Regions from separate parts of the Microbacterium sp. NPDC089321 genome, predicted to be linked through region 3. Evidence: predicted binding sites of a transcription regulator. Region 3 holds the regulator's gene; each other region holds the start of a gene.
What was found. Region 3 encodes HrcA, which represses chaperone genes, less so after heat shock. Its sites were predicted from a motif close to TTNGCACTCGNNNNNNNCGAGTGCNAA; they were not measured.
Positions count from the first base shown of each region.

Region 1: the regulator HrcA is predicted to act here: its motif matches at 1,258-1,284, upstream of groES (co-chaperone GroES).
Region 2: the regulator HrcA is predicted to act here: its motif matches at 1,326-1,352, upstream of groL (chaperonin GroEL).

Region 1 covers NZ_JBFBGX010000001.1:70,119-73,391, reverse strand. Annotated here, with positions in the region: gene AB0N59_RS00325 (hypothetical protein) at 1-48, shown strand, start outside; gene AB0N59_RS00320 (SAM-dependent methyltransferase) at 49-1,230, opposite strand; gene groES (co-chaperone GroES) at 1,369-1,665, shown strand; gene rarD (EamA family transporter RarD) at 1,774-2,697, shown strand; gene AB0N59_RS00305 (ABC transporter substrate-binding protein) at 2,827-3,273, shown strand, end outside.
Region 2 covers NZ_JBFBGX010000001.1:1,654,417-1,657,689, reverse strand. Annotated here, with positions in the region: gene groL (chaperonin GroEL) at 1-1,288, opposite strand, end outside; gene AB0N59_RS07870 (LytR C-terminal domain-containing protein) at 1,419-1,994, opposite strand; gene AB0N59_RS07865 (DUF3263 domain-containing protein) at 2,069-2,326, opposite strand; gene AB0N59_RS07860 (DUF2332 domain-containing protein) at 2,336-3,273, opposite strand, start outside.
Region 3 covers NZ_JBFBGX010000002.1:940,147-943,419, forward strand. Annotated here, with positions in the region: gene dnaJ (molecular chaperone DnaJ) at 1-801, opposite strand, end outside; gene hrcA (heat-inducible transcriptional repressor HrcA) at 845-1,879, opposite strand; gene hemW (radical SAM family heme chaperone HemW) at 1,956-3,182, opposite strand; gene AB0N59_RS12580 (DUF1990 family protein) at 3,182-3,273, opposite strand, start outside.

The DNA of each region.
Region 1 (3,273 bases), on a different contig from region 3:
TCGGGCTACTGCGGGGTCGACGACAAGACCGGCGAGACCGGCGGCTGATCAGACGCGATCGGCGAGGATCGCCACCCGGCCGGCCGGCGTGCGGGTGAGGATCAGCGTCGCCGCCGTCGATCCCTTGAGAGCGAGCTTCTTGCGGAACGCCGCCGGATCGATGTCCATGCCGCGCTTCTTGATCTCGAGACGGCCGATGTCGGCCCTGCGCAGCGCCTGATTGATCGACTTGACGTGCGCGGGCATGGTCTCGCGCACGCGGAACGACTGCACGAACGGCGATGTCAGAGCCGCATCGCCCGTGAGGTACGCGATCTGCTCGTCGACCATCCCGGCCTCGAGCGAGCGGGCGACCTCGCCGATGAGGCGCGCGCGGATGACGGCGCCGTCTGGTTCGTGCAGGAACGCGCCGAGCTCGCGCACCGGCTCGTCGTCGGCGTCCGCCGCGGCCGTGATCTCGTGCGTCTCGCCGCCCTGCGTCACGAGCGCCGAGCGCCGGATGCCGGGGCGGGCCAGCTCGCCGCTCCACAGCACCAGCTCGACCACGCTGCCGTCGGCGCTCACCCACTGCGCCTCGACGTCTTCGGGGATGAGGTCGCGGTCGAGCCCCGGCCCGAGCTTGATGCCGGTCGGATGCCGGCGCGCGACCTCGAAGCACCAGTCGAGCGACGGTGACCAGTCGGCAGGCGAGGTGCGGGTCGTCTCGCTGTGCCCCGCGGTGCGGCGGGCGGGGTCGAGCCAGACGGCGCCGTCGGTCGGCACGGAGGCCTCGGCGGTTCCGTGGTGCACGGTCGCGTCGGGGAAGGGGGCCAGGTTGTAGGCGGCGATCGCCGAGGTCACCTGATCGGCATCCACCGCGTCGACCGTCAGTCCGGCGCCGGCGAAGGCGAGGCTGTCGCCGCCGATGCCGCAGCCGAGGTCCGAGACGCGGGTGATGCCCGTGCGGCGCAGCCGCACGGCGTGCAGGGTGGCGACGTTCAGGCGCGTGGCCTGCTCGAGACCGGCACGGGTGAACAGCATCCGGTCGGCGAACTCGCCGAACTTCGCTCGCGCCTTCACCCGCAGACGCGCCTGTCCGACGACGGCCGAGACGAGGTCGGGGGAGTGGCCGGCTGCGCGCAGCCGCGACACCGAGCGCGCGACATCGGCGGACGACTCGACGGCGCCCACCTCGTCGAGCAGCGCGAGACCATCGCGCGTGAGCAGTGCGGTCAGCTCAGACATCTCCACAGGAAGAGCCTACGGTCCGCGATCGGGCTGGCACTCGCATTGCATGAGTGCCAACGCTCGGCATACACTGGAGTTAGCACCCTCACCACGAGAGTGCTAACAGTCTTCTGATCTCAAGCACGAAAGAAGAGGTACACCGTGTCGGTTTCCATCAAGCCGCTCGAGGACCGCATCGTCATCCAGCAGGTCGAGGCAGAGCAGACCACCGCAAGCGGTCTGGTCATCCCCGACACCGCGAAGGAGAAGCCCCAGGAGGGCCAGGTCGTGGCAGTGGGCCCCGGCCGCATCGACGACAACGGCAACCGCGTTCCGCTCGACGTCGCCGTGGGCGACCGCGTGCTCTACAGCAAGTACGGCGGCACCGAGGTGAAGTTCGGCGCTGACGAGTACCTGGTGCTCTCGGCTCGCGACGTGCTCGCCGTCGTCGTCCGCTGACGCAGGTCGACAACAGCTCCCAGAGGGCCCGGATGCCACGGCATCCGGGCCCTCTGCCGTACCCCCGCGACGCGTCTCGAGCGACGGCGTCGCCACTAGGCTGAATCGGTGAGCACGAGAAACGGCGGGATCGCCTACACGATCGGCGCCTACCTGATCTGGGGCGTGCTGCCGCTGTACTTCCTCGCGCTGGTCCCGACCGGGGCGTGGGAGGTCGTGGCCTGGCGCGTGCTGCTCTCGTTCGTGTTCTGCCTGCTGCTGGTCACGGTCATGCGCGGCTGGCCCGCCCTCATCGCGATCGTGCGTCAGCCCCGGCTGCTCGGCTGGACCGCCCTCGCCGGCGTGCTCATCTACGTCAACTGGCAGACCTTCCTCATCGGCACCCTGACCGGCCACGTGATCGAGACGAGCCTCGGGTACTTCATCAACCCGATCTTCACCGTTCTGCTCGGCGTCTTCGTGCTGCGCGAGCGCGTTCGGCGGATGCAGTGGGTGGCGATCGGCATCGCCATGCTGGCCGTGATCGTGATCATCGTGGCGTACGGGAAGTTCCCCTGGATCGCGCTCACCCTCACGGCGTCGTTCGGCATCTACGGTCTGGTCAAGAAGCAGATCGGGGCGGCGGTCGACGCCACCAGCGGCCTCACCCTCGAATCGTTCTGGCTCATCCCGATCGCGGTCGTGACGCTCATCATCGTCGGGCAGACCGACGGCATCACCTTCGGCCAGGTCTCGCCGCTGCACACCGTGCTCGTCGCCGGGGCCGGCATCGCCACCGCCGTGCCGCTGCTGCTGTTCGCCGCCGGCACCAGGCGGATCGACCTCAGCCTGGTCGGGCTGCTGCAGTTCATCACCCCGGTCATGCAGTTCATCGTGGGCTGGGCGCTTCTCGGAGAGCCCATGCCCTTCGAGCGCTGGATCGGCTTCATCCTCGTCTGGATCGCGATCGTCGTGTTCGTCGCCGACCTCATGCTGCACAGCAGGCGAGCGCACTCGGATTCGCCGATCACCGCACCCGTCGACCTGGTCTGACCGGCGCTTCTGCGCCCTGATCGGATCGTTAGGCGACCGAGATGGAAGCGATACCACGCGCGGCATATCACCCAATAGGGTGAGAGCACCCGAAGTGGAAATCCACGTTCAGTTACGCAAGGGAGCAACATGAACGCAATGAAGGGCTCGCGTCCCGCGAGGATCTTCGCGGCGGCTGCGATGGTCAGCGCCTCCGCACTCATCATCGCGGGCTGCAGCAGCACGCCCGCCGAGAAGCCCTCCGGTGACGGCGATGGCGGCAAGAAGCCCGCCGCCGACCTCACGCTCAAGCTGGGCTCGCTGCTGCCGCAGACCGGCGCACTCGCCTTCCTCGGCCCGCCCATGGAGTCGGGTGTCGGCCTCGCCGTCAAGGAGATCAACGAGGCAGACGCCGGCATCCAGATCGAGCTCACCGCAGAAGACGAGGGCGACACCGACACCAAGGCGTACGAGACCTCGATCACCAAGCTGCAGGGCGCGGGCGTCACCGCGATGATCGGTGCCGCGGCATCCGGTGTCTCGCGACTCATCCTCGACGGAAACGTCAACGCCGGTGTGCTGCAGATCTCGGCCTCG
Region 2 (3,273 bases), on a different contig from region 3:
CGAGCGAGAGCGTGTCGAGGACCTTGGCCGACTGCAGCAGCGCGACGCCACCGCCGGGGACGATGCCCTCTTCGACGGCTGCCTTCGCGTTGCGGACGGCGTCTTCGATGCGGTGCTTGCGCTCCTTGAGCTCGACCTCGGTCGCGGCGCCGGCCTTGATGACGGCGACGCCGCCGGCCAGCTTCGCGAGGCGCTCCTGCAGCTTCTCGCGGTCGTAGTCGCTGTCGGTGTTCTCGATCTCACGACGGATCTGGGTGACGCGACCCTCGATGGCGGACTGCTCGCCCGCGCCCTCGACGATCGTGGTCTCGTCCTTGGTGACGATGACCTTGCGCGCACGGCCGAGCAGGTCGAGCGTGGTGTTCTCGAGCTTGAGGCCCACCTCTTCGGTGATGACCTGGCCGCCGGTCAGGATCGCGATGTCCTGCAGCTGAGCCTTGCGGCGGTCGCCGAAGCCAGGAGCCTTGACGGCGACCGACTTGAAGATGCCGCGGATCTTGTTGAGCACGAGCGTCGCGAGGGCCTCGCCCTCGACGTCCTCGGCGATGATGACGAGCTCCTTGCCGTCCTGGATCACCTTGTCGACGACGGGCAGCAGGTCCTTGATGTTGCCGATCTTCTGGTTGGCGATGAGGATGTACGGGTCCTCGAAGACGGCCTCCTGGCGCTCGGGGTCCGTGACGAAGTAGGGGTTCAGGTAGCCCTTGTCGAAGCGCATGCCCTCGGTGAGCTCGAGCTCGGTGCCGAAGGTCTGCGACTCCTCGACGGTGACGACGCCCTCCTTGCCGACCTTGTCGATCGCCTCGGCGATCAGCTCGCCGATGGCGGGGTCGGCGGCCGAGATCGACGCGGTGGCGGCGATCTGCTCCTTGGACTCGATCTCCTTGGCGCTGTTCAGCAGGTCCTCGGTGATGGCCGCGACGGCCTTCTCGATGCCGCGCTTGAGCGAGATGGGGTCGGCGCCGGCTGCGACGTTGCGCAGACCCTCGCGGACCAGTGCCTGAGCGAGGACGGTCGCGGTGGTGGTTCCGTCACCGGCGACGTCGTCGGTCTTCTTGGCGACCTCCTTGACGAGCTCCGCACCGATCTTCTCGTACGGGTCATCGAGCTCGATCTCCTTGGCGATCGACACACCGTCGTTCGTGATCGTGGGGGCTCCCCACTTCTTCTCGAGCACGACGTTGCGACCGCGCGGGCCGAGGGTCACCTTGACGGCGTCGGCCAGGATGTTCAGGCCGCGCTCGAGGCCGCGACGGGCCTCCTCATCGAAAGCGATGATCTTTGCCATGAGTCTTTCGTCCCTCCCGGACGTAGGCGATGGGGTGTTAGCACTCAGACTGTTCGAGTGCTAAACCCAGTCTGGCACTCGACCCATGAGAGTGCAAGCCGCCGGGACCGCGGAAGGGGCGCGCCCGGGGTCAGGGCGCAGGAGTCTCGGTGCTCTGCGTCCTCTCGACACGGTCGAGGCCGACCACGACCGTCAGCTGAGGCTCATCGGAGTCGTTCAGCGCAGCGTAGAAGTCGCTCTTCTGCACGTCGGCGCCGCCGAGAAGCTCGGCGAGCCCGAGCGCGGCTCCCTCATCATCGTCCGCGACATAGAAGACCGTGGTCTTCGAGAACTCCTGCGAGGACCCGTCGCTGCCGAACACGTCGTCCGTCGACCAGCCCTCGGCGAGCAGCGTCTCGCGCACCTCGGCGACGAGTCCCTCTTCGGGCGTCGCATTGAGGATCAGCACGCGGTACGACGTGTCGAGCTCTGCGACGACGCCGGGCTGAGTCTGCGCGGGTGTCGGCTCGTCGCCTCCGAACAGCGAGATGCGGTCCATCATCACGAGAGTCACGAAGATGCCGCACACGATCAGCACCAGGGCGACCGCGGCCGACCACAGCAGCACGACGAGGCCGTTCATGCCCGGCTGCTCGGCGCGGTGCGCGCCGACCCGCCCAGTGGCGCGCGGGACGTCATCGAATCGATCGCGGGGGGACTTCTGCACCCCTCGATGCTAGCGGGCGCCTCCCGTGAGTCCGCACGGAGCGCGCGGCGGCCGAGTGACTGCGACCGGTGCGGTCAGCCGACGAATCCGCGCATGCGCGCCGTGCGCTGCACCGCGCGCGCATCACGGAGGCGCCGCAGCCGGCGCACCAGCAGAGGGTCGAACTCCAGGGCGGCCTCGGTCTCGATCAGCCGTCCGAGCAGCTGGTAGTACCGGGCAGGGCTCATGCCCAGCTGCGCGCGAATGGTCTCCTCCTTCATGCCGCCGTGCCGCGGCCAGGCCGCCTCCAGCGTCAGGATCGCCTTATCGCGATCAGAGAGGTCACCGAGCATGTGCTCAGGCTACGCGGGGTCGGGCGAGACACCCGCGCGCCACTCCCACCACCGCCCCAACGGATCGGCATCCGCCACCACCTGTCCGTCGAGTGCGACGGCGAAGCCGCGGAAGGCGGCGGCGTCGACGGCCGGCCGCCACGCGTCGTGCAGCGCCGGCGGGTCGATGGTGATCCAGCGCGCATCGAACGCGCGGATGCGATCGATGAGCTCCAGCCGCCGCGCACGGGGCAGGTACACGAGCATCCCGGGGGTCGTGACGACGAGCGTGGCATCGGCCGGGGCGGCGGCGGCCATCGCATCCAGCTGCTCGATCGCATCCCCAGCACGCAGCAGCGGCGGGTCGGCGGCAGCGATCGCCATCGCCCCGGAGATCCGCTCGGCGCGCGCGTGCTCGCCGGGCCAGATCAGCGACTGCAGCCAGGTGCGGTCGCCGGGCGCACGCACATCGATCGGATCGAGATCGACGCCCGCGCGCCAGACGACCTCGGGCAGCCGAAGGGGTGGCAGCTCGCCCTGGACCGCGCTGGTGAGCAGGACCTGCGACGGCCCGTCGTGCGGGTCGAGACGCAGACGCGCGACGCCATCGGCGTCGTCCACCCGGAACGAGAACCGATCGGGGTACAGGCACAGCCCCGCCGCCGCACCGAGCTCGAGCAGCGCGATCGGGCCGTCGATCATGCTGAGTGCGGGCAGAAGAGCCGCGAGGCGAAGCGGCTCGTTGATCTGCACGCCACGCCGCGCGCACTCTTCGACCACTTCGCCCGCGTGCGCGAGCAGGAACGCCCGCCACTGCGGATATCCGGCGACCGGTGCGCCGAGCAGGCGCGAGACGGCGAACACCAGAGGCGGCTGGCGGTGCTGCGGAGTCAGCCGCTCGAGCATGCTCTGCACCTCGACGTCCGCGGCCACCCCCGCCGCCCACTCGGCGTACACGTCGCTGCGCC
Region 3 (3,273 bases):
CGTCATCGACACCTCGAGCGTCGCGAGCAGGTCGTCGCCGTCGCGGCTGAACACCGGATGCGGTGCGACCGAGACCTCGACGTACAGGTCGCCGTTCGGACCGCCGGCGCGGCCGACCTCGCCCGATCCGGGAAGCTGGAGGCGCAGGCCGGTCTCGACGCCGGCGGGGATGTCGAGCGCTACGGTGCGACGCGAGCGAACCCGGCCCTGACCCGCGCACGAACCGCACGGGTTGGGGATGACAGTGCCGAAGCCCTCGCAGCTGCCGCACGGCTGGGTCGTGACCACGTTGCCGAGGAGGCTCCGCACCTGGCGCTGCACGTGACCGCTGCCGCCGCAGACGTCGCAGGTGACCGGCGATGTTCCCGGCTGGCAGCAGCTGCCCTGGCAGGTCTCGCAGAGCACCGCAGTGTCGACCTCGATGTCGCGGTGAACGCCGAACACGACGTCGCCGAGCTCGAGGTCGATGCGCACCAGCGCATCCTGCCCCCGCTCACGACGCGAGCGAGGGCGCGCCGAGCGTCCGCCCCCGGCCGCGCCGAAGAACGTCTCGAAGATGTCGCCGAAGCCGCCGAACCCTCCGAAGCCGCCGTTCTGGTCCCCGCCCATGTCGTACCGGCGGCGCGAGTCCTCGTCGCTCAGCACGTCGTAGGCGTGCGTAACGAGCTTGAACCGCTCTGACGCGTCTTCGCCCGGGTTGACGTCCGGGTGCAGCTGCCGAGCGAGCTTGCGGTACGCCTTCTTGATCTCGTCCTGGGAAGCGTCTCTCGACACCCCGAGGACCTCGTAGTGATCCGCCACGGTCACCTTTCTTCGTGTGCGTTCGTGTGTTCGGCCGTCCGCATCAGCGGGCGGCCTCGTCTTCTTCGAGCATCCGTGACAGGTAGCGGGCCACGGCCCGGGCTGCGGCGAGGTTGCTCGGATAGTCCATGCGGGTCGGCCCCATCACGCCGACGCGCGCCGTGCCGCCGGGTGCGGCGTAGTTGCTCGCGACGATCGACGCCTCGCCGAGCCCGAACGGCGCGTTCTCGGTGCCGATGCTCGTGGCCAGCCCGTGCTCGTCGGTCACCATCTCGCTCATCAGCCGAAGAAGGGTGACCTGCTCCTCGATCGCCTCGAGCAGAGGATGGATGCTGCCGCGGAAGTCCTGCTCACGGCGTGCGAGGGTCGCCGCCCCTGCCATCACCAGCCGCTCCTGCCGGAACTCGGCCAGCTCCTCCGCGATCACGGCGGCGAGAGCGCCGAGAGCGGGCTGCAGACGCGCACCCGTCTTCGGCTCCATCGCCGAGGCGATGCGCTCGGCGGCCTCGCCCACGGCGCGACCGGTGACGAGCGCCGCCAGCTGCGCCCGCAGCACAGCCAGATCGGCGTCGTCGATGTCGATCGGCAGAGGCGAGATGCGCTGCGACACACCGCCCGCGTCGGTGACCAGCACGACGAGCACGCGATTCGGCGCGAGGGCGACGAGCTCGACATGGGTGATGCTCGCCCGCGCGAACGACGGGTACTGCGCGAGCGCGACCTGGCCCGTCAGCTGCGTGAGCACGCGCACGGTGCGCGCCATCAGGTCGTCGAGGTCGCTGGGCGCAGCGAGGAACGATTCGATGGCGGTGCGCTGCGGTGCCGAGAGCGGACGCAGCTGAGCGAGGTGGTTGACGAAGACGCGGTAGCCCTTGTCGGTCGGCACCCGGCCGGACGAGGTGTGCGGCGCCGTGATGAGCTCTTCGTCTTCGAGCTGGGCCATGTCGTTGCGGATGGTCGCCGCCGAAACGCCGAACGCGTGCCGCTCGACGATCGACTTGCTGCCGACCGGCTCGTGCGTGGCGACGTAGTCCTGCACGATCGCGCGGAGGACCTCCAGTCCTCGCTGTGTGACCATCATCCCTCCCGCTGGCACTCGAACGTTCCGAGTGCCAATCCTACCCTGAGGAGCTGTGGCCGGAGCGGCGCGGCGATCACTCGGTGAGCGTGCGCACGACGGCATCGGCCAGCAGCCGTCCGCGCAGCGTCAGCCGCACCCGGCGCTCTCGCAGCGCGGCGGTCGCATCGGCGAGGCCGTCGGAGATGAGCTCGGCGACGCGGTCACGGCGACTCTCGACGATGTCGTCGATGGGCAGTCCCTCCGCCAGCCGGCTCTGCAGCAGGACCCGCTCGAGAGTGCGGGCCTCGAGATCCGGCCGCTCTCGCCCGGCTGCGGGCGACTCCCCCCGTGCGAGCCGCTGAGCATAGGCGGCCGGATGCTTCACGTTCCACCACCGCAGACCCGCGACGTGGCTGTGCGCACCCGGTCCGAATCCCCACCAGTCCGATCCGCGCCAGTATGCGAGGTTGTGTCGCGAACGGTGGTCGCGGCCGTCGGCGCGCGCCCAGTTGCTCACCTCGTACCAGTCGAACCCGGCCGCGCCCAGCCGCTGATCGGCTGCTTCGTACATGTCGGCCTGCAGATCGTCATCGGGTGCGGGGACCTCGCCGCGACGGATCTGCCTGGCGAGCTTGGTGCCGTCCTCGATGATCAGCGCATAGGCCGAGATGTGATCGGGTCCGAGGGCGAGCGCGGCGTCGAGCGACTGCTCCCAGTCGGCCAGCGACTCCCCCGGTGCACCGTAGATGAGGTCGACGCTGACGTCGAGCCCGCCGTCCCGAGCGGCATCGACGGCCATGCGCACGTTCTCGGGACGATGCGTGCGGTCGAGGGCGGCGAGCACGTGCGGCACGACCGACTGCATGCCGATCGAGAGGCGGGTCACACCGCCATCCACCAGCGTCCGCACCACCTCGGGCGTGACGGTGTCGGGGTTGGCCTCGACCGTCACCTCGGCGCCGTCCCGGATGCCGAAGGCCGCCGTCGCCGCGGTGAGCATCCGCGCCAGATCACCGGCGGGCAGCAGAGTGGGTGTGCCTCCGCCGAAGAACACGGTGTCGAGCGGACGGATGCCCCCGGCTTCGTCGAGCACGTCGCGGGCGAGTGCGATCTCGCGGATCAGCGTGTCGGCGTACTCGTCCTGCTTCGCGCCGCGCAGCTCGGTCGCCGTATACGTGTTGAAGTCGCAGTATCCGCAGCGCACACGGCAGAACGGCACGTGCAGATAAGCGGAGAAGGGAGTCGCAGCATCCACCGCGAGGTCTTCGGGAAGACGGCCGTCGGAGGGCGCAGGATCGCCCAGCGGAAGAGCACCCGCCATCAGATCGGCGTCGCATACAGCGGCGAGATGGCGCGCAGGTACAGCGCGAACAGCTCGCGGCGCCGGCGACGCACCATGCCGGGAAGGCGGT